DNA from 3 places in the Ideonella sp. sgz306126 genome. Region 1 is predicted to be linked to each of the others. Evidence: predicted binding sites of a transcription regulator. Region 1 holds the regulator's gene; each other region holds the start of a gene.
The links. Region 1 encodes sigma-54, which starts transcription at its own class of promoters, with help from an activator protein. Its sites were predicted from a motif close to TGGCANGNAANCTGCTTT; they were not measured.
Positions count from the first base shown of each region.

Region 1 (7,171 bases):
ACCAACATGAGTTAATTGTAATCATGCCAAAGCGTATCAGGCAAATTGAAGATGCTATGGCTTCGTACTTGAATTTCCACAAAGCCGCTGCCTAGTTATGCATAACCTGGCTTTTTTCAGCATGCGCCTGAGGGTGTTGGTAGATCGAAACTTGCCGCGAGCACTGAAAGGCTGCTGGGCGTCCCAATGACTGATCGCAACTGGAGAACGGTTTGCCGAGTCATGGAAATGGCGGGCACGTGAGCCCGATGACCAACCCTGCGGGCCGGTCGACCTCGCGCGCCAACCTGCGCGAAGCCGCTCATCTTGAACGTTATTCGCTTATTGCCGTGAGCGGGCATTGATCAGCTCAAATCATCAATAATCAATCGAGGAGTCAACTCAATGAAAACCGGTCCCGTCGCTGCACTTGCAGCTATGTTTTTTATTTCGGGATGTGCATCCGTAGACATGGCCTCACCGGCCGAGTCGGCCAAGGCGAAGGAGTTCAACCCACCTAGCCAGGGGAATGCGGGTGTTTACATTTATCGCGACAGCTTCCTTGGCAAGGCTCTCAAGAAAGATGTCTGGATTGATGGAAAGTGCATCGGCGAGAGTGCGCCGGATGTGTTTTTCTATACGGAAGTTGAGGGCGGCAAGAATCACAAAATAGACACAGAATCTGAGTTTTCACCAAATACCCTTGAGCTGATGTTTGCGGCCGGTAAGAATTATTTCATTCGACAATTCATTAAAATGGGCGTATTCGTGGGGGGTGCGGGGCTTGAGCCCATCCCTGAAGAGCAAGGAAAAGCAGATATCGCCAAGCTCGAGATGGCCAAGCCAGGTCACTGCAGTGCGGCGCAATAATCGCAATTGCTCTCAATCCAGCAGAGCGCGCAGATTCGCTTGACTCTGCTGCAGGTCAAGTTGGGCGCTAGGCAACGGAGGTTTCAAATGGAACCAGATGCACAAGCCATCCGCGAGGTGCATTCCGCTTGGATCGACGCGGTCAACGCCGGCGATCTGGCGCGCTTGCTCAGCTTGATGGCGGACGATGTCGTGTTTCTCAGTCCGGGCCAGGCGCCGTTGGACAGGGACGGGTTTTCCACCCACTTCTCGGCCGCGCACCAACAGGTTCGGATACGTTGCATCAGCGAGTTGGAAAACGTCGTGGTGGCCGGCGACGTCGCCTACACCTGGAGCCGGGATGCGTTGGTCGTGACCCCGCGCGCCGCTGGAAAATCGACGCAACTCGCCGGGCACCGCATGACGGTCTACCGAAAGCAAGCGGACGGCCGCTGGCGTCTGGCCCGCGATGCCCATACGCTGTCGCTGGTGGCAAGGTGAGATCATGGGTCGCCCGACAGTCGCTCAGGACGGATGCGCTGAGGACAGCGCGCCGCTTGGCCGGGTTGTCGGGCAGTCAAGGAAGTGAGGCGAACATGTCCCGCGTGCGAGTTGAAAGCTTCTCGATTTCGATCGATGGATTTGGCGCCGGGCCCGATCAAAGCCTGGACAACCCGCTCGGGGTGGGGGGCGCGGGCCTGCATCGATGGGCGTTCACGACGGACACGTTCCAGAAGATGCACGGTGGCGCGTCGGGCGCCAAGAACGTCGATGACCGGTTTGCAGCCAGAGGTTTTCAGAACATCGGTGCCTGGATCCTGGGCCGCAACATGTTCGGCCCGGTTCGCGGGCCGTGGCCGGACGACCACTGGAAGGGCTGGTGGGGAGACAACCCGCCCTATCACGTCCCGGTGTTCGTGCTGACGCACCACCCGCGCGCCTCCATCACGATGGAAGGCGCCACCACCTTCCATTTCGTGACGGGGGGCATTCATGAGGCACTGGAGAAGGCGCAGCAGGCGGCCGTCGGCCAGGACATCCGGGTGGGCGGCGGCGTGAGCACGGTGCGGCAGTACCTGCTCGCCGGCCTGATCGATGAGTTGCACATCGCCATCTCGCCCGTGCTCCTGGGCTCGGGTGAGAGTCTGCTGGGCGGCATCGACCTGGTGGCGCTGGGCTACCGGTGCGTCGAGCACGTGCCGTCCGAGCACGCCACGCACGTGGTCCTGAAGAAGGGCTGAGCCGACGGCGCCGTCTTCGGGCGACCCGGATCGCGCCGGGCCAGGGCCGCGGCGCACGGGTTCAGAACTTCGTGCTCCACAGCAGCCAGGCGTCGGGCAGGTGGTTGTTGACGACGGTTTCCAGCACGTGGTCGGCGCCGGTCAGGATGGCCAGCCCCATCAGCAGCATCAGCGTGGCGAAGCCGCGCCGAAGCAGGTCGGCGTGGTCCAGCACCCAGCTGCGGGCGCGGCCGAAGCCGGCGCGGCTGGCGTAGGCCGCCAGCACCAGCGGCGTCGCGGCACCGGTGCCGAACAAGGCCAGCAGCAGCGTGCCGCGCGCCGCGCCGCCCTGGCTGGCGACCAGGGTCAGCGCCGAGCCCAGCAGCGGGCCCGAGCAGGGGCTCCAAACCAGGCCCAGCAAGGCGCCCAGGCCGAACGCGCTCCACAGCGAGCCGGGGTTCAGGCCGGCGGCGGCGCGGTCGGCCCGGCTGGCCAGCGGCGTCATCCAGGCGGTGAACCGCGCGTTGAGCGCCGGGATCCACATCACCAGGCCGAACGCCACCATCAGCCCCGCGCCTGCGCTGCGCACCCGCGCCGGGTCCAGGCCGATCGCATCGCCGGCCACGCCCACCAGCAGGCCCAGCAGCGCGAACGCAGCGGCCATGCCGGCACCCATCGCCAGCGGCGCGGCGCGGTGGCGCTGCAGCGCGCTGCCCAGCACCAGCGGCAGCAGCGGGAAGACGCAGGGGCTGAGGGTGGTCAGCGCGCCGGCCAGCAGGCTCAGGCCGGCTTCGGGAACCGTGGTCATCGCGAGGGACTCTTCGGCAAGCGGTTCAGAGGGCGGACTGCAGCACCATCGTCAGCGCCTCGGGCTGGGTCTCGCCGACGATGCGCTCCGTCTCCCGGGTGCCCTTGAAGACGATCACGGTCGACTGCTGGTGGACCTTCATCTGCTTCTTCAGCGCGAGTTCGGTGTCGTAGTCCACCACCAGCACCTGGACCGCGGGCGACTTCGGGTCGGCCGCCATCGCCTGGAAGACCTTGTCCTGGGCGCGGCAGACCGGGCACCAGCTGGCGTGAAAGTGCAGCGCGACCGCGGCACCGGCCTGCTGCGCCTTGGCGAAGGCGGCAGCGCTGTAGGGCGCCAGCGTCAGCGCCTGGGCCCAGCCCGAGGCCAGCATCAGGGTGGTGGCCAGCAGCAGCGGGACGCTGCGGCGGCGGACAGGGGCGAGGGTCATGGCGGTCTCCGGAGGAAGAAAGGGGGAGCGAAGGGCGGGATGGTCGCACTGCTGGGCAGTGGTCGTCGGCCGAGGGGGTTTCCTTACAGGCCACGCCTGTTGTCGAACCGACGCAGAATCGCGCCATGAAAATCTCCTTTGTTTCGGATGTGGTGTGCCCCTGGTGCGCCATCGGACTGGCCTCGCTGGAAACGGCGCTGGAGCGCCTGGGCGGCGAGCTGGGGCCGGTCACGCTGCAGTTCGAGCCCTTCGAGCTGAACCCGCAGATGCCGCCCGAGGGCGAGGACATGCTGGAGCACATCACGCGCAAGTACGGCGTGGACGAGGCCCAGGTCCGCGCCAACCAGGCCCAGATCAGCCAGCGCGCCGCCGCGGTCGGTTTCGACATGCGCATCGAGCGCCGCCGTCGGGTCTGGAACACCTTCGATGCCCACCGCCTGCTGCACTGGGCCGGCACGCTGGGCGCGGCGCCGCAGCGGGCGCTGAAGAAGGCCTTGCTGGGGGCCTACTTCACCGACGGCGACAACGTGAGCGCGCGCGACGTGCTGCTGCGCGCGGTGGCCACGGCCGGGCTGGACGCCGCGGCGGCGGCCGAGGTGCTGGACGGCGGCCGCTACGCCGCCGAGGTGCGGGCCGACGAGGCGCGCTGGCAGCAGGCAGGCATCCACTCGGTGCCGTCCATCATCATCAACGACCGGCACCTGATCTCGGGCGGCCAGCCGCCCGAGGTGTTCGAGCAGGCGCTGCGGCAGATCGCCGCCGAGGCGGCCTGAACGTCGCGCCGCTCAGGGCGGCGTCGCGTCCTTGCGCATCGAGCCGCTGACCAGGTCGAAGCGGAACATCCGGCACTCGATCGGGCCGTTCCACATCGGCACGCGCCGGCTCTCCTTGAGCCGCATCAGCGTCGGCAGCTTGGGCTCGGGCGTCAGCACCCAGGCTGTCCAGCCGGCGTAGCCCTTCTTCCAGTGGGCGGCCAGGCGGGCGTAGAACTCGCCCGCGTCGGCCGCGCCTTCGAATTTCTCGCCGGTGCTGTCGCGCTCGGCGAAGCGGTTCGAGCCCTGCCCCTTGGGCGCGATGCGCTCGCCGTAGGGCGGGTTCATCAGGATCGTGCCGTGCGCCGCAGGCGCCGGGCGCTGCAGCGCGTCGGCGGTCTTGAACTCGATGGCCTGGAGCACCCCGGCGCGCTCGGCGTTGCGGGTGGCGAAGTCGGTCATGCGAAAGCTCACGTCGCCGGCCCAGATCGGTACCGCCGGCGCGTGGACGGCGGCCTCGGCCTGTTGCTTCATCTCGCGCCAGGCTGCCTGGTGCTCGCGGAACGGCAGCAGGCGCTCGAACGCGAAGCGGCGCTGCAGCCCGGGCGCGATGCCGCAGGCGATCTGCGCGGCCTCGATCGCGATCGTGCCGGCGCCGCAGCAGGGGTCGAGCAGACCGCCGTCCTGCTCGCGGCCCTGCCAGCCGGCGGCCGCCAGCATCGCCGCGGCCAGGGTCTCCTTGAGCGGCGCCTCGCCCTTGACCTCGCGCCAGCCGCGCTTGAACAAGGCCTCGCCGGACAAGTCGATGCTGAGCGACGCATGGTCGGGACCGAGGTGCAGCGCCAGCGCCAGATCGGGGGAGCGGGTGTCGACGCTGGGCCGCTCGCCGGTGGCGTCGCGCATCACGTCGCAGACCGCGTCCTTGATGCGCAGCGCGGCGAAGTTCAGGCTTTGCAACGGGCAGCGCCAGGCCGAGGTGTCGACGCGCAGCGTGTGGCGCGGGGTGATCCAGTCGTCCCAGCGCACGTGGCACGCCAGGTCGTAGAGGTCGTGCTCGTCGCGGTACGGACCGTCCACGACCTGCCACAGCACGCGCTGCGCCAGCCGGCTGCCGAGGTTGAGCCGCATCGCGTCGGCCAGGCTGCCGCTGACGTAGACGCCGCCGCGGCCGGCCTCGATCGGCGTGCCGGCGGGCAGCAGGCGGGTGCATTCCTCCAGCAGCCAGGGTTCGACCCCGGCGGCGCAGGGCAGGAACAGCGTGCCGGTGGTGACCGACGAGCGCGCCGCGCGCTCGCGCTGGACACGGCGCGGCGTGGCGCCGGGCGGAGCGGGATTCATAGGGCCTTGCGCAGGTTGGCGGGCGCGATCTTGAGCGCCTCGCGGTATTTGGCCACCGTGCGGCGCGCGACCTGGATGCCCTGCTCTTCGAGCATCTCGGCGATCTGGCTGTCGGACAGCGGCTTGGCGATGTTCTCGGCCGCGACGAACTGCTTGATCAGCGCGCGCACCGCCGTGCTCGACGCATTGCCGCCGGCATCGGTGTTGAGCGACGAGCCGAAGAAGTACTTCAGCTCGAAGGTGCCGTAGGGCGTGGCCATGTACTTGGCGGTGGTCACGCGCGAGATGGTGGATTCGTGCAGCCCGAGTTCGTCGGCGATCTCGCGCAGCACCAGCGGCTTCATCGCGATCTCGCCGTGGCTGAAGAAGGCCTTCTGCCGCTCGACGATGGCCTGCGAGACGCGCTGGATGGTCTCGAAGCGCTGCTGGATGTTGCGGATGAACCAGCGCGCTTCCTGCAGCCGCGCCGACAGGCTGCCGCCGCCGCGCTGGCCGCGGATCGCCTGCGCGTACAGGTCGGAGACGCGCAGCTTGGGCATCACGTCGGGGTTCAGCGTGACCTTCCAGTTGCGGCCCGATTTCACGACGATCACGTCGGGCACGACGATCAGGCTCTCGGCCTTGGCGAACGGCCGCCCCGGCTTGGGCTCGCAGGCGACGATCATCGCCTGCGCCGCCTTGACGGTGGCCTCGTCGCTGGCGGTGGCGGCGGCCAGCTTGCGCAGGTCGCGCCGGGCCAGCAGATCCAGGTGGCCGCGGCAGATCGCCATCGCGCAGTCGCGCTCCGGGCCGGCCGGGCGCAGGCGCAGCTGCAGGCACAGGCAGTCGCCCAGGTTCAGCGCCCCGACGCCGGCGGGCTCCAGGCTTTGCAGCCACTTCAGGCCGCAGCGCAGCTGGTCGGACAGCTCGTCGCGGGCCTCTTCGCCGTGGAGGTCCAGCGCATCGGCCACCCGCGCGACGATGTCTTCGAGCGTGCCGTCGAGGTAGCCGTCGTCGTTCAGCGACTCGATCAGCACGTGCACCGCCGCGGCGTCCTGCGGCGACAGGCGCATGCCCGAGAGCTGCTGGCGCAGGTGGTCCTGCAGGCTGGGCCCGTTGCCGGCGCGCTCCTGGGGCTCGAAGTCGTCGTCGCCGCTGCCTGCGCCGGCCGAGGGGGTTTCGCGGATGCCGTCGAAGTCGTCCCGTTCGGTGCCGTTCTCCCAGTCGTCGCGGGCGGTCGTGCCGAACTCCGCGCTGTCCATGCCGGTGCTCTCGTCACCGCCTTCGCCGACCGCGCTGCCCGGGGCGTCGGCCTCTTCGCGGGTGCTGGCGCTGCTGCGGTCGAGCGCGCCGAACTCGAAGGGCGTGGCGTCCTCCTCGGGTTCCAGGAAGGGGTTTTGTTCGAGCATCTGCTCGACTTCCTGGTGCAGCTCCAGCGTCGACAGCTGCAGCAGCCGGATCGATTGCTGCAGCTGCGGCGTCAGCGCCAGATGCTGGGAGAGGCGGACTTGGAGGGTCGGTTTCATCGCGCGGGCGCCACGGCGCAGGGCCGCTCCCAGGCAAGGCGCCCGCCGCGTCGCGGGCTGGAGACATCGAGGATGGACCGGGGGGCTGACATGTCACATCCGGAAGTGTTCGCCGAGGTAGACCCGGCGCACGTCCGGGTTCTCGACGATGTGCGCGGGCGTGCCTTCGGCCAGCACGTCGCCCTCGCTGATGATGTAGGCGCGGTCGCAGATGCCCAGCGTCTCGCGCACGTTGTGGTCGGTGATCAGCACGCCGATGCCGCGCTGCTTCAGGAAGCCGATGATGCGCT
Region 1 is NZ_JBVYWP010000002.1:530,088-537,258, forward strand. Features, by position in the region: gene AC0N04_RS06915 (hypothetical protein) at 1-95, shown strand, start outside; gene AC0N04_RS06920 (DUF2846 domain-containing protein) at 385-849, shown strand; gene AC0N04_RS06925 (YybH family protein) at 889-1,329, shown strand; gene AC0N04_RS06930 (dihydrofolate reductase family protein) at 1,425-2,069, shown strand; gene AC0N04_RS06935 (cytochrome c biogenesis CcdA family protein) at 2,131-2,856, opposite strand; gene AC0N04_RS06940 (thioredoxin family protein) at 2,882-3,286, opposite strand; gene AC0N04_RS06945 (DsbA family oxidoreductase) at 3,412-4,059, shown strand; gene AC0N04_RS06950 (THUMP domain-containing class I SAM-dependent RNA methyltransferase) at 4,072-5,376, opposite strand; gene AC0N04_RS06955 (RNA polymerase factor sigma-54) at 5,373-6,881, opposite strand; gene lptB (LPS export ABC transporter ATP-binding protein) at 6,975-7,171, opposite strand, start outside.

Region 2 (7,171 bases), on a different contig from region 1:
CAAGCCGATTCCGCGGCGGTCGCCCGACAGCCTCGGCCGAACCCCTCGCACGAACGACCGATACCTGGAGCCACACCATGAGCATCACCATTGACGAGCGCAAGGCCGAGAACAAGGCCTTGATCGACGAAGTCCTGAAGGCCTATCCCGAAAAGATGGCCAAGCGCCGCGCCAAGCACCTGGGCACCTTCGAGGAAGGCAAGCCCGACTGCGGCGTCAAGTCCAACATCAAGTCGCTGCCGGGTGTGATGACCATCCGCGGCTGCGCCTACGCCGGCTCCAAGGGCGTGGTGTGGGGTCCGATCAAGGACATGGTCCACATCTCCCACGGTCCGGTGGGCTGCGGCCAGTACAGCTGGGCTGCGCGCCGCAACTACTACATCGGCACCACCGGCGTGGACACCTTCGTGACCATGCAGTTCACCAGCGATTTCCAGGAGAAGGATATCGTCTTCGGCGGCGACAAGAAGCTCGACAAGATCATCGACGAGATCCAGGAGCTGTTTCCACTGAACAAGGGCATCTCGGTGCAGAGCGAGTGCCCGATCGGCCTGATCGGCGACGACATCGAGGCCGTCTCGAAGAAGAAGAGCAAGGAATACGCGGGCCACACCATCGTGCCGGTGCGCTGTGAGGGTTTCCGCGGCGTCAGCCAGTCGCTGGGCCACCACATCGCCAACGACGCGATCCGTGATTTCGTGTTCGACAAGGTCGATCCGAACAAGCGCCCCGATTTCGTCTCGACCCCCTACGACGTGGCCATCATCGGCGACTACAACATCGGTGGCGACGCCTGGAGCAGCCGCATCCTGCTGGAGGAAATGGGCCTGCGCGTGATCGCCCAGTGGTCGGGCGACGGCACCATCGCCGAACTGGAAAACACCCCCAAGGCCAAGCTCAACGTGCTGCACTGCTACCGCTCGATGAACTACATCAGCCGGCACATGGAAGAGAAATACGGCATTCCCTGGGTCGAATACAACTTCTTCGGCCCCACCCAGATCGAGAAGAGTCTGCGCGAGATCGCTGCCCATTTCGACGACACCATCAAGGCCAAGGCCGAATCGGTGATCGACAAGTACAAGCCGCTGATGCAGGCGGTGATCGACAAGTACAAGCCGCGCCTGGAAGGCAAGACCGTGATGCTGTTCGTTGGCGGCCTGCGGCCGCGCCACGTCATCGGCGCTTACGAGGATCTGGGCATGAAGGTGGTCGGCACCGGCTACGAGTTCGGCCACAACGACGACTACCAGCGCACCACGCACTACATCAAGGACGGCACGCTGATCTACGACGACGTGACCGGCTACGAGTTCGAGAAGTTCGTCGAGAAGGTGCAGCCGGACCTGGTCGGCTCGGGCATCAAGGAGAAGTACGTGTTCCAGAAGATGGGCGTGCCCTTCCGCCAGATGCACAGCTGGGACTACTCGGGCCCGTACCACGGCTACGACGGTTTCGCGATCTTCGCCCGCGACATGGACATGGCCATCTCCAGCCCGATCTGGGGCCTGGCGAAAAGCCCGTTCAAGAACGCCGCCTAAGCGGCTGCACCGCAACCTGCCACGCCTGGAGAACCACCATGCCCCAAAACGCAGACAAGGTCATCGACCACGAGATGCTGTTCCGCGAGCCGGAATACCAGAAGCTGTTCGCCGACAAGAAGGAACAGTTCGAATACAACCACGCCGACACCAAGGTGCAGGAGATCCGCGACTGGACCAAGAGCCGCGAGTACCTCGACAAGAACTTTGCCCGGGACTCGCTGGTGGTGAACCCGGCCAAGGCCTGCCAGCCGCTGGGCGCCGTCTTCGTGGCCAACGGCTTCGCCAAGACGCTGTCGTTCGTGCATGGCAGCCAGGGCTGTGTGGCCTACTACCGCTCGCACTTCAGCCGCCATTTCAAGGAGCCGACCAGCTGCGTCAGCTCGTCGATGACGGAAGACGCGGCCGTGTTCGGCGGCTTGAACAACATGGTGGACGGCCTGGCCAACACCTACAACCTGTACAAGCCCGAGATGATCGCGGTCAGCACCACCTGCATGGCCGAGGTGATCGGCGATGACCTGAACGCCTTCATCAAGACCAGCAAGGAGAAGGGCAGCATTCCGGCCGAGTTCGACGTGCCGTTCGCCCATACCCCGGCGTTCGTGGGCAGCCACATCACCGGCTACGACAACGCGCTGCTGGGCGTGCTGCAGCACTTCTGGGACGGCAAGGCCGGCACGGTGGCCAAGCTGGAACGCGTGCCCGATGAGAGCATCAACTTCATCGGCGGCTTCGACGGCTTCGTGGTCGGAAACATGCGCGAGGTCAAGCGCATCTTCGGCCTGTTCGGCGCCGACGTGAACGTGCTGTGCGACCCCTCCGAAGTGTGGGACACCCCCACCGACGGCGAGTTCCGCATGTACGAAGGGGGCACCACCAAGGCCATCGTGGAGCGCGCGCTCAATGCCAAGGCCACCATCGTGTTCCAGGAATACTGCGCCGAGAAGACCGTCAAGTACCTGAAGGAAAAGGGCCAGCAGGTGGTGGTGCTGAACTGCCCCACCGGCGTGGCCGGCACCGACCGCTTCATCCAGGCCTTGGCCGACCTGACAGGCAAGCCGGTGCCCGCCCAACTGATCAAGGAACGCGGCCGCCTGGTGGACGCCATGGCCGACAGCCAGGCCCACCTGCACGGCAAGCGCTACGCGCTGTACGGCGACCCCGACCAACTGCTGGGCCTGACCGAGTTCCTGCTCGAACTGGGCGCCGAGCCGGCCCACGTGCTGAGCACCAACGGCACCGAATCCTGGGCCGAGAAGGTGCAGAAGCTGCTGGACGCCTCGCCCTTCGGCAAGGGCTGCAAGGCCTACGCCAAGCGCGACCTGTGGCACATGCGCAGCCTGCTGAACGTGGAGCCGGTGGACTTCCTGATCGGCAACACCTACGGCAAGTACCTGGAGCGCGACACCGGAACACCGCTGGTGCGCCTGGTGTTCCCGATCTTCGACCGCCACCACTACCACCGCTTCCCCACCTGGGGCTACGAAGGCGCGCTGCGCCAGCTGGTGATGTTCCTGGACGAGTTCTTCGAGACCCTGGACGCCAACACCATCGTCCCGGGGAAAACGGACTACTCCTACGACATCATTCGTTGACTTTCACACCCCCCGGAGCGCCTCGCGGCGCTCCCCCTCAAAGGGGGGGTGCCACCAGCGGCCCGGCAAAGCCGGTTCCGCGGTGGCCGCAGGGTTTGTTCCGTACCCCTAAAGAAAGAATCATCATGGCCAACGTGACCTTCAGTTCACCGCGCATGAAGAAGGACCTGACGGTGTACGCCGTCGCAGGTGACACCAAGACCTTGTTGTCGGTGGCCAAAGCCCACAACATCCCGCTCGACTTCGAGTGCGAGAACGGCGAGTGCGGTTCCTGCCAGTTGCAGGTGAGCGTGCTGTCGGCCAAGACACCCTATGGCGTGGCCTTGACCGAGAAGGAGAAGACCGTGCTGCGCTTCGCCGGCAAGATCACGCAGCAGCAGATCGACGACGCCGAGACCAAGGACATGCCGCCACCGTGGCGCCTGGCCTGCCAGTTCATCGTGCGCAACGAAGACATTCTGGTGAGCTTCTGATGGACGCCGTCTACGTCAAGACCACGCAGGACGGCCGCCTGGTCGAGGTGATCGACGGCTGGGTCTGCCTGGCCGGCCAACCCGAGACCGACGCGCTGGTGGTGCTGGACGAACATCCCAATCGCCAGGCCATCTTGAACGCGGTGCCCAAAGCCACCCACATGGCCGGACGCCTGCCCATGACCATGCACGAGGCCTCGGTGGCGCAGGCGGCGCTGCGTCGCTACCACGACCGTTTCGACGGATCGGCCGCGGCCGTGGCCGATCGCCTGCGCAAGGCCATGTGGCAAAAGGCCTGCGCCGAAGGCGTGGAGTGAGGCCGGCATGATCTTCGTCGTCGAGCAACCCGACCAAGGTCCCGCGCGCGCCTGGTTCGCCTACGACGACGACGATTTCCTGCGCAAGGTCTGCGCGCAAGACCCGCTGCCCGAGTGGCAGGTGTTCGATGTGGCCACGCCGCGCGAGCTGCTGGAGATGACCGGGCGCACGCCCGCCAGCGCCGACGCCCGCAGCGCCTGCCCGGCGATCTGCGCACTGGCCGAAGCCCACGGCTGGGACACGCCGCTCTACCGTGCCGACCACCTGCTGGGGGGCGGCCAGTTCCGGCCCGAGCCCGTGCGCGCGCTCGACGCGGGTCTGGCAGCGCTCACCCGGCGTGGCGGCCAGTGGCGCGTGTATGGCAGCGAGGCCGTGGCCATGGCCGCCGTGGACCAGCCCGACGCACTCTACGACGCGCCCACCGGCTGGCGCGCCCGCTGGGCCCTGCGCGAGCAGCTCATCGCCGTCGAGGCCCTGGCCGACGACCTCTGAGCCGGCCCGCCGGGCCACCGCAGCGGCCACCCGGCCGCACGGGGCGGCCGGGCCAGGGCCTGCCGGGCAAAGTCCCGAGCCAGCTCGGCGCGCTCTTCGGCGCTGCGGATCAGGCGGCCCCGCATCCACTGGCCTGCGCAGCTCTGCTGCTGGGCGGCGTCGATGCCGGGCAGCGACAGCAGCTGGAACGGCGAAACGGCCGGCCCGTCGGGGTCGCCCACGGCTTTCAGCACGCGACCGCGCCAGCCGTCGAACCCCTCCCAGTCGCACCAGGCGCGACTGCGGGCGTAATGCCGCATCAGCGGATCGGGCGCAGGCGCGCCGGCAGGGTCGGTCATGAACCCACGCCGCAAGTTCTGCGCCGGGGACCGCGGTGCAGCAAATGTCGCAAACCCGCCAATCGACGGCGCCGCCGCCGCAAGCGCAAGTGCTTGATTTGCAAGGGCTGCGGCGTCCCGCAGCGGCTGGCACCGAATGTGCAAAGCAGGCTGCACACACCCGCCGGGAGTCTGTTCATGTCTGCATCGCTCAATGCCAAGATCGCCGAAGTCTTCGACGAGCCGGGGTGCGACAAGAACCAGGCCAAGAGCGAGAAGGAACGCAAGAAGGGCTGCACCAAGCAGCTCACCCCCGGCGCTGCCGCCGGGGGCTGCGCCTTCGACGGCGCCAAGATCGCGCTGCAGCCCATCGTCGACGTGGCCCACCTGGTGCACGGCCCCATCGCCTGCGAGGGCAATGGCTGGGACAACCGCCACAGCGCCTCCAGCGGCCCGCAGCTCTACCGCAGCGGCTTCACCACCGACATCAACGAGCTGGACGTGATCTACGGCGGCGAGAAGCGCTTGTTCAAGAGCGTGCGCGAGATCATCGAGAAATACGACCCGCCCGCGGTGTTCGTCTACCAGACCTGCGTCACCGCGCTGATCGGCGACGACATCGAGGCGGTGTGCAAGCGGGCGGCCGAGAAGTTCGGCAAGCCCGTCATTCCCGTGAACGCACCGGGCTTCGCCGGGCCCAAGAACCTGGGCAACAAGCTGGGTGCCGAGGCGCTGCTGGACCACGTGATCGGCACGGTCGAGCCCGAGCACACCACGCCCTACGACATCAACATCATCGGCGAGTACAACCTCAGCGGCGAGCTCTGGCAGATCAAGCCGCTGCTCGACGCGCTGGGCGTGCGCATCCTCAGCTGCATCTCGGGCGACGGCCGCTACCACGAGGTGGCGCAAAGCCACCGCGCCAAGGCCAACATGATGGTCTGCTCCAAGTCGATGATCAACATCGCCACCAAGATGCAGCAGCGCTGGGGCATCCCGTACTTCGAAGGCTCCTTCTACGGCATCGCCGACATGAGCACCACGCTGCGCGAGATCGCGCGGCTGCTGGTGGAGCGCGGCGCGGATGCCGAGTTGAAGGACCGCACCGAGGCGCTGATCGCGGTGGAAGAAGCCCGCGCCTGGGAACGCATCCGCGCCTACAAGCCGCGTCTGGCCGGCAAGAAGGTGCTGCTGATCACCGGGGGCGTCAAGAGCTGGAGCGTGGTGGCGGCATTGCAGGAGGCCGGCCTGGAAGTGGTGGGCACTTCGGTAAAGAAGAGCACCCCGGAAGACAAGGACAAGATCAAGGAAATCATGGGCGAGGACGCCGACGCGCACATGATCGACGACATGACCCCGCGCCAGATGTACGCGATGCTGCGCGGGGCCAAGGCCGACATCATGCTCAGCGGCGGACGCAGCCAGTTCGTGGCGCTCAAGGCCCGCATGCCCTGGATGGACATCAACCAGGAACGCCACCACGCCTTCGCCGGCTATGAGGGCATGCTCACCCTGGTGGCCGAGATCGACAAGGCGCTGTTCAACCCGATGTGGGCCGAGGTGCGCACGCCGGCGCCCTGGGAAGCCGGCGACTCGCTGCTGCGCGAGCAGAGCTCCGAGCAGTTGGCGGCCGAGACCGCCGCCTGAGCACGCTGACCAGCAAGGAACCCACCATGGCCCACGTCAGCGAAAGCAAGAAAGCCTGCGCGGTGAACCCGCTGAAGATGAGCTCACCGCTGGGTGCGGCCTATGCCTTCATGGGCCTGCAAAGCTGCATGCCGGTGATGCATGGTTCTCAGGGCTGCACCTCTTTTGGTCTGGTGCTGCTGGTGCGGCACTTCAAGGAAGCGATCCCGCTGCAGACCACGGCGATGAACGAGGTGACCACCATCCTCGGCGGCTACGACAACCTTGAGAAGGCCATCCTCAACATCCGACAGCGCGCCAAGCCCGCGCTCATCGCCATCTGCTCCACCGGCCTCACCGAGACCAAGGGCGACGACGTCGAGGGCTACCTGGCACTGATCCGCAAGAAGCACCCCGAGCTGGACGACACGGCGCTGGTCTACGTCTCCACCCCCGATTACGTGGGCGCCTTCCAGGACGGCTGGGCGGCGGCGGTGAACGCGCTGATGACGGCCTTGCCCGAGCCGGGTCAAGGCAAGGTGCCCGGACGCGTGGCCGTGCTGCCGGGGGCACACCTCACGCCGGGTGACCTGGAAGAGCTACGCGAGATCATCGAATCCTTCGGCCTCGTGCCCCTCATCGCGCCCGATGTCTCGGGCTCGCTCGACGGCCACATCCCCGACGACTGGCTGGGAACCACGCTGGGCGGCACGCCGCTGGCCGACCTGAAGGCGCTGGGCGGCGCCCAGCACTGCCTGGCCATCGGCGAGCAGATGCGCGCGGCCGCCGCCACCCTGCAAGAGCGC
Region 2 is NZ_JBVYWP010000001.1:838,487-845,657, forward strand. Features, by position in the region: gene nifD (nitrogenase molybdenum-iron protein alpha chain) at 78-1,541, shown strand; gene nifK (nitrogenase molybdenum-iron protein subunit beta) at 1,580-3,139, shown strand; gene AC0N04_RS03925 (2Fe-2S iron-sulfur cluster-binding protein) at 3,265-3,612, shown strand; gene AC0N04_RS03930 (hypothetical protein) at 3,612-3,929, shown strand; gene AC0N04_RS03935 (hypothetical protein) at 3,937-4,422, shown strand; gene AC0N04_RS03940 (hypothetical protein) at 4,338-4,760, opposite strand; gene nifE (nitrogenase iron-molybdenum cofactor biosynthesis protein NifE) at 4,938-6,386, shown strand; gene nifN (nitrogenase iron-molybdenum cofactor biosynthesis protein NifN) at 6,413-7,171, shown strand, end outside.
Region 2: a site for sigma-54 is predicted at 4,888-4,905, ahead of nifE (nitrogenase iron-molybdenum cofactor biosynthesis protein NifE). Genes of this name have one in related genera too.

Region 3 (7,171 bases), on a different contig from region 1:
TGGCCACCACCGGCATCCTGCGGCTGGTGCAGGACGCCGGCCAGCGGGACCAGAACGGCTTCCTGGTCTTTCTGCCGGTCTACCGCGGCGGCGCGCGGCCGGATTCGGACGCCGCACGCCGCGCGGCGCTGTGGGGCTGGGTCTACGCGCCGGTGCGGGTCGGCGACCTGATGGCGGTGCTGGAGCCCGCCGATCGCCGGGACATCGCGTTCCAGCTTCACGACGGCGTCCAGGCCGCGCCCGGCAATCTGTTCTACGACAGCGAGGCCGCCGGTGCCGAGGCCGCCCGGCCCGACGCCCTGCAGCGGCAGCGCTCGCTGAGCTTCGGCGGCCGCGAATGGACCGTGGTCTATCGCAGCTTGGGCGCCAGCGCCGCGCCCGACATGCTGCAGCCAACGCTGGTGGCCGGTGCGGGCGTGACGATCAACCTGCTGCTGGTCGGCATGGTGGGCCTGCTGATCCGCCGCCGGCGCCAAGCCGAGGGCGAGGTGCTGCAGCGATCGGACGAGGTGCGCTCGCGCACGCTGTGGCTGGACGCGGTCAGCAGCCTGTCGCCCGATGGCGTGCTGGTGTTCGAGCGCGACGCCGCGGGGGTCGCCCGGCTGGTCTTCACCAACCCGGCGTTCAGCCGCCTGTTCGGCCTGCAGCCGCTGGAATTGCTGGGCCTGAGCGAAGCCGCGGTGGACGCCTGGCTCGCCGGCCTCGCCACCGACGGCGCCGCGATGCCGCCGCTGGCGCCGGGCGACGTCACGCTGCGTCTGGCCGGGCCGCCGCGGCGGGTGCTGCAGCGCAGCCAGCGCGAGGACGCGCGTCAGCGGGTTTACTACTTCAGCGACGTGACGCGGGAATCCGAGGTGGATCGGCTCAAAGGCGAGTTCCTGACCACGGCCGCCCACGAGTTGCGCACGCCGCTGGCGAGCGTCTACGGCTTCTCCGAATTGCTGCTCGAACCGGACCTGCCCGAGGCGCGCCGCATCAAGGTCAGCCAGATCGTGCACCGCCAGGCCGGCGTGCTCAAGCACCTGGTCGACGAACTGCTGGACCTGGCGCGCATCGACGCCCGCGGCGACCATGACTTCGTGCGCGAACGCTGCGACCTGCGCGAAGTGGCCGAAACCGCCGCCGAGTCGATGCTGCAGCCCGACCAGCCGTCGCGCATCACGCTGGCGCTCGGCCCGGCCGCGCTGTGGGCCCTGGCCGACGCCGCCAAGCTGCGGCAGGCGCTGGTCAACGCGTTGTCGAACGCCGTCAAGTACTCGCCCGACGGCAGCCCGATCACGCTGGACACCCTTCGTGAACTGCGCGACCAGGTGCCCTGGGTGGGCCTGCGGGTCACCGACCACGGCATCGGCATGGACGCCGAGCAATGCGCCCGGGCATTCGAACGCTTTTACCGCGCCGACCCGTCGGGCCACATCCTGGGCGCCGGACTGGGCCTGGCCATCACGCGCGAGGTGATGGCCTTGCACGGGGGCGAGGTCAGCCTGCACAGCCAGCCGGACATCGGCACCACGCTGACGCTGTGGCTGCCGCTGTTGCCGGCGCTGGACGAGGCCGACCTGCGCGCCGCCGCGCCGCCACCGGACGTGGCGCCCGCCGGCGCCACCTGAGGCCGGCTTACCAGCTCACGTCCCGATCGGGCGTCGCGCCGATGCGGTGGATGGACAGGTCCGCCCCTTCGTATTCCTCCTCGGGCGACAGGCGCAGGCCGAGCAGGGCCTTGATCGTGCCGTAGACCACCAGCCCGCCGAACAGCGCCCAAGCCACCCCGGCGGCGGTGCCGATCAGCTGCGCCGCCAGCGTGACGCCGCCGCGACCGCCCAGCGCCGTCTGCCCGAAGATGCCGCAGGCCACGCCGCCCCAGGCGCCGCACAGGCCGTGCAGCGGCCAGACTCCCAGCACGTCGTCGATCTTCCACTTGTTCTGGGTCAGCGTGAACAGGCTGACGAAGATCGCCCCGGCCACGCCGCCCACCACCAGCGCGCCCACCGGGTGCATCAGGTCGGAACCGGCGCACACGGCCACCAGCCCGGCGAGCGGACCGTTGTAGGCGAAGCCGGGGTCGTTCTTGCCCAGCACGACCGCCACCAGCGTGCCGCCGACCATGGCCATCAGCGAGTTCACCGCCACCAGGCCGGAGATCTTGTCGATGGTCTGCGCACTCATCACGTTGAAGCCGAACCAGCCCACGGTCAGGATCCACGCGCCCAGTGCCAGAAACGGGATGCTCGACGGCGGATGCGCGCTGATCGCCCCGTCCTTGCGGTAGCGGTTGGCGCGCGCCCCCAGCAACAGCACCGCCGCCAGGCCGATCCAGCCGCCCACGGCATGCACCACCACGCTGCCGGCGAAGTCGTGGAACTCGGCACCGGCCGCGGCCTGGAGCCAGGCCTGGAAGCCGAATCGCCCCCCCCATGCCGCGCCCTCGAACAACGGGTAGATCAGACCGACGATCACCGCCGTGGCCATCAGCTGCGGCATGAAGCGTGCGCGCTCGGCGATGCCGCCCGAGACGATCGCCGGGATCGCGGCGGCGAAGGTCAGCAGGAAGAAGAAGCGCACCAGCTCGAAGCCGTTCTTCGCCGCCAGCACCTCGGCGCCGCTGAAGAAGCTGACGCCATAGGCCACGGTGTAGCCGACGAAGAAATAGGCGATCGTCGAGATCGAGAAATCGACCAGGATCTTGACCAGGGCATTGACCTGGTTCTTCTTGCGCACCGTGCCCAATTCCAGAAAGGCGAAGCCCGCGTGCATCGCCAGCACCATGATGGCGCCCAACAAAATGAACAAGGCATCACTGCCTTGCTTGACCTGATCCATGCATCGTCTCCTGTGAGCTGCGCGTCACGGTGCCACGCACCAAGCCGCGCCAAAGCGCACCACGAAAGCAAGTGACATGCCGTCTTCGGTGCGCTCAAAGCTCAGGATGCCGGCCGTGATGCACCGGACATCATCGTCAATGCACCACTTTGATCATTTGATGCAATCTATTGGTGCATTCAGCGCGGCGAGGATCGGTCGGTCCGGCGGCGAACGGTGGCGCCCGACCTCGTTGGGGTCATGCCTCGACCGCAGCCGGGTCACGCGCGGGGTCGACCTCGTTTTCGGCGAACGCCCGCCCGCCCGCCGCCAGCGCGGAATGGGGGCGGCGGGACTGGAGCAGCGGGTAGAACATCTCGACGAACCAGCGTTCCTTGCCGAACAGCAGGTCGTCCTGCAAACCCACCTGGGCCGGATAGCGGCGCGTGATCTTCGCGGTGCCGAAGATCAGGTCCCAGACGAACAGCAGGTTGCCGAAATTGCCCTTGTAGTGACCGATGCCGTCACCGTTGGTCAGCGCGTGGTGCGCCCAGTGCGTGGCGGGCGTGGACACCGTGCGCTCCACGATCCAGGCCAGTGGGTGCAATGCCCGGTGGCGGTACAGCGCCCGGTCCCACGGAACGGCGGCATGCGCCCCCAGGATCACCGTCAGCTTGACCACGATGTAGACGAGGTAGACGCCGCCCAGGCCGAGGTAGATCAGCACGCCGGAGATCCACAGGCCCGGCATCATCAGGTAGTAGAAGAAATTGTTGCGGTAGGTGACGCGCACGCTCATGTAGTGCGCCGTGTGGTGGGCACGGTGCAGTGGCCACAGCAACGGCGTGTGCGATGCACGGTGCCATGCGTACTGGGTCAAGTCGTCGCCCACCAGGAAGACGCCCGCCATCGCCCACCAGGGCCACTGTGCCCAGGCGCCATGCGCTTCGGGCATCGCCCAGGCGCACAGCCTGCCGACCAACCCGAACACCAGCGGTTGCACCACGGCCAGCAAGGCCAGCAGCATCGCGGCGTCGAGCTTGTTGTCGTCCGGCGTGGCTCGAAAAGTCCGGTAGCGGCCCGAGAAGAATTCGACCGCCGCGAAGCCGAGGAAGATGGCGCTCAGCAGCAGGTTCTGGGTCAGGTTCATCGCGATGTCTCCAGTCGTTTGACCTTTGAGGCCTGAATGCCTTCGGTCTCGGTTCTTGTGCCGAGCGAATGGTGGGTGAAGACCCCGATCACGTCCAATGCATAGTCGGCTAAAAATCAATGCACTGCATGCATTGATCGGCCCATGAACCTTCGACGCCTCACCCACCTCGTGGCCCTGGCCGACAAGCGCAACTTCGCCCGTGCCGCCGAACACCTGCATCTGAGCCAGCCGGCGCTGAGCCGCAGCATCCAGGCGGCCGAGGCCGAGTTCGGCCTGCGCCTGTTCGACCGCGGCACGCTGGAGGTCTTGCCGACGCCGGCCGGCGAGTTCGTGATCGAGCGCGCCCGGCGCCTGGTGTTCGACAGCCGCTGCCTGAGCCGCGACGTCGACCTGTACCGCGAGCGCGTGCTGGGCGACACGGCGTTCGGGGTTGGCCCGTACGCCGCCGCCACCTTCCTGAGCGACTTGCTGATCGATCTGCGACGCAGCCATCCTGCCGTTCACCTGCGCGTCGAGGTCGGCAACTGGGCGCGCCTGGCCCGGCGCTTGCGCGACGAGGACATCGAATTCCTGGTGGCCGATACCCGCGACATCCCGCCCGACCCGGCCTTGTTCGTCCGCCCGTTCCGGCACGAGGCCGGCGGCTTCTTTGTCCGAGCCGGCCACCCGTTGGCAGGCGGCGGCGCGGTGGCGCTGTCGACCTTGTGGTCCCACGGCGTCGCTTCGGTGCGGCTGCCGCAGGCGGTGCGCGATACGCTGGCGGCCTTGCTGGGGTTGGCTGCGAACGCGCCGCTGCCGCTGGCCATCGAATGCGACAACGCCGAGCTTCTCATCGAGGTGGTGCTGAACACCGACACCGTGCTGGCGGCGACCCATGCGGTCGTCGCCCACGAGGTCGCGCAAGCGCGCATGGTGGCGCTGACCGTGCCCGAATTGCCACCGCTGGGCGCCTCCATGAGCATCGTGACGCTGCGAGGCCGCACGCCCTCGCCGATGGCCGATCTGATCGTGCGGCGCCTGCCCGGAGGGGACACCCGGCCGCCGTCGGCAGCAGGCGCATGAACGGCGCGCGACCGGGTGCTCACGCGGCCGGGCGCCCGCCTCAGATCTGCTCGGGCGAGCGCACGGCCACCAGCACGACCTCGCCGCGTTCCTCGCGCGGGCGGTGCCGCAGCCACCAGACGCCGCCCTTCTTGATCGCCCACGGCATCAGTTCGGCCTCGTGGTGGCCGGCCAGGCGGGCACCGGTCATCAGGTAGGCCGCGGCCAGACCCAAGGTGGGCTGATGGCCCACGACCAGCACCGGTTCACGCGCATCGGGCCAGCGCGCGGCGGCCAGCAGTCCGCCCACGGTGCCGTCGGGCGCCAAGGCCTCCAGCAGCTTGAACTTGCGGCCGAGCGCTTCGGCGGTCTGCTGAGCCCGCAGCGCCGGGCTGGACAGCACCCGCGTGCCCTCGGGCAGGAAGCGGTTCAGCCAATCGGCCACCCGGCGGGCCTGCTTGAGGCCCTTGGGCGTCAGGCCACGGGCGGGGTCGTCGATGCCGGCGGACAGTTCTTCCGCGTCGGCATGGCGCCAGAGGATCAGATCCATCGTCGGTCCCGCCATCTCAAGCTTCGCTGCCGCGGCCGCGCCGGGCACCGAAATGCGCCATCAAGGCCTGCTGGGCGCTGATGCCCTGCTGGCTGATGCGGGTGTAATGGCCGTCGGGCTGCAGCGTCCAGGCGTCGCGTGTGTCGTGCAGATAAGGCACCAGGCATTCGTCGATCACGCGCTGGCGCAAGGCCGCATCGCGGACCGGCCAGGCCAGCTCGACGCGGCGGAACATGTTGCGGCTCATCCAGTCGGCGCTCGACAAATACAGCACCTCGTCGGCGTCGCCGGGGCCCCAGCGGAAATACATCACCCGCGAATGTTCGAGAAAACGGCCGACCACCGAACGCACGCGGATGTTCTCGGTCAGCCCCGGCACCCCCGGCGGCAGCATGCAGGCGCCGCGCACGATCAGGTCGATCTGCACGCCGGCCTGCGAGGCCTGCTGCAGGGCTTCGATCAGCGCCGGGTCGGTCAGCGCGTTGAACTTGGCGACGATGCGCGCCGGCCGGCCGGCGCGCGCCGCCGCCGCCACCTGGGCGCAGTGGCGCACCAGCCGGCGATGCAGCACGAAGGGCGCAGTGAGCAGGTGCTGCGGCGGGCGCACCCGGGTCAGGCTGGCGATCTGCTGGAAGACGCCGTCGGCGTCGGCGGTGATGCCGGGATCGGCGGTCAGGTAGCCCACGTCGGTGTACAGGCGCGCGGTCCTGGGGTTGTAGTTGCCGGTGGACAGGTGCACGTAGCGGCGCAGGCTGACCTTGCCGCGCGGCGTGGTCTCGCGGCGCGTCACCAGCAGCAGCTTGGCATGGGTCTTCAGGCCGACGATGCCGTAGACCACCTGCGCGCCCACCGCCTCCAGCCGCTCGGCCCAGTTGATGTTGGCCTCCTCGTCGAAGCGGGCCTTCAGCTCGACCACGGCCATGACTTCCTTGCCGCGCCGCGCCGCCTCGATCAGCAGGTCCATCAGCACCGATTGCGCGCCGGTGCGGTAGATCGTCTGGCGGATCGCCAGCACGTCCGGGTCCTCCACCGCCTGGCGCAGGAACTCGATCACCGGATCGAAGCTCTCGAACGGGTGGTGCAGCAGGATGTCACGCTGGCGCAAGGTGTCGAAGAACGAAGCGTCGCGGCCGATCGTGTCGACCGGCCAGACCGGCTCGTGCGGCAGGAAGCGCAGCCGCGACCCGGGCAGGTCGTCGGCCTGGTCGATCAGTTGGTTCAGCCGCACCAGGTTGACCGGACCGTTGACGCGGTACAGCGCCGCCTCGGGCAGCTTGAACTGCTCCAGCAGAAAGCGCCACAAGGCCTCCGGGCAGCTGCGCACCACCTCCAGCCGGATCGCCTGGCCGAAATGGCGCGTGGTCAGGCCGGTCCGCAGCGCCTGGCGCAGGTTGGTGACCTCTTCCTCGTCCACGTCCAGGTCGGAGTCGCGGGTGACGCGGAACTGCGAGAACGACTCGACGCTGCGCCCCGGAAACAGCCGCTCCAGGTGCGCCCGGATCACGCTGGACAGCAGCACGAAGCCTTGCTGGCCCGGCTCGCAGACCTCGGCCGGCAGGCGGATCACCCGCGGCAGCACCCGCGGTACCTTGACGATCGCGATCGTGTTCTCGCGCCCGAAGGCGTCG
Region 3 is NZ_JBVYWP010000004.1:233,589-240,759, reverse strand. Features, by position in the region: gene AC0N04_RS13500 (CHASE domain-containing protein) at 1-1,610, shown strand, start outside; gene AC0N04_RS13495 (ammonium transporter) at 1,618-2,820, opposite strand; gene AC0N04_RS13490 (sterol desaturase family protein) at 3,059-3,949, opposite strand; gene AC0N04_RS13485 (LysR family transcriptional regulator) at 4,094-5,014, shown strand; gene sixA (phosphohistidine phosphatase SixA) at 5,055-5,543, opposite strand; gene ppk1 (polyphosphate kinase 1) at 5,560-7,171, opposite strand, start outside.
Region 3: a site for sigma-54 is predicted at 2,885-2,902, ahead of AC0N04_RS13495 (ammonium transporter). Genes of this name have one in related genera too.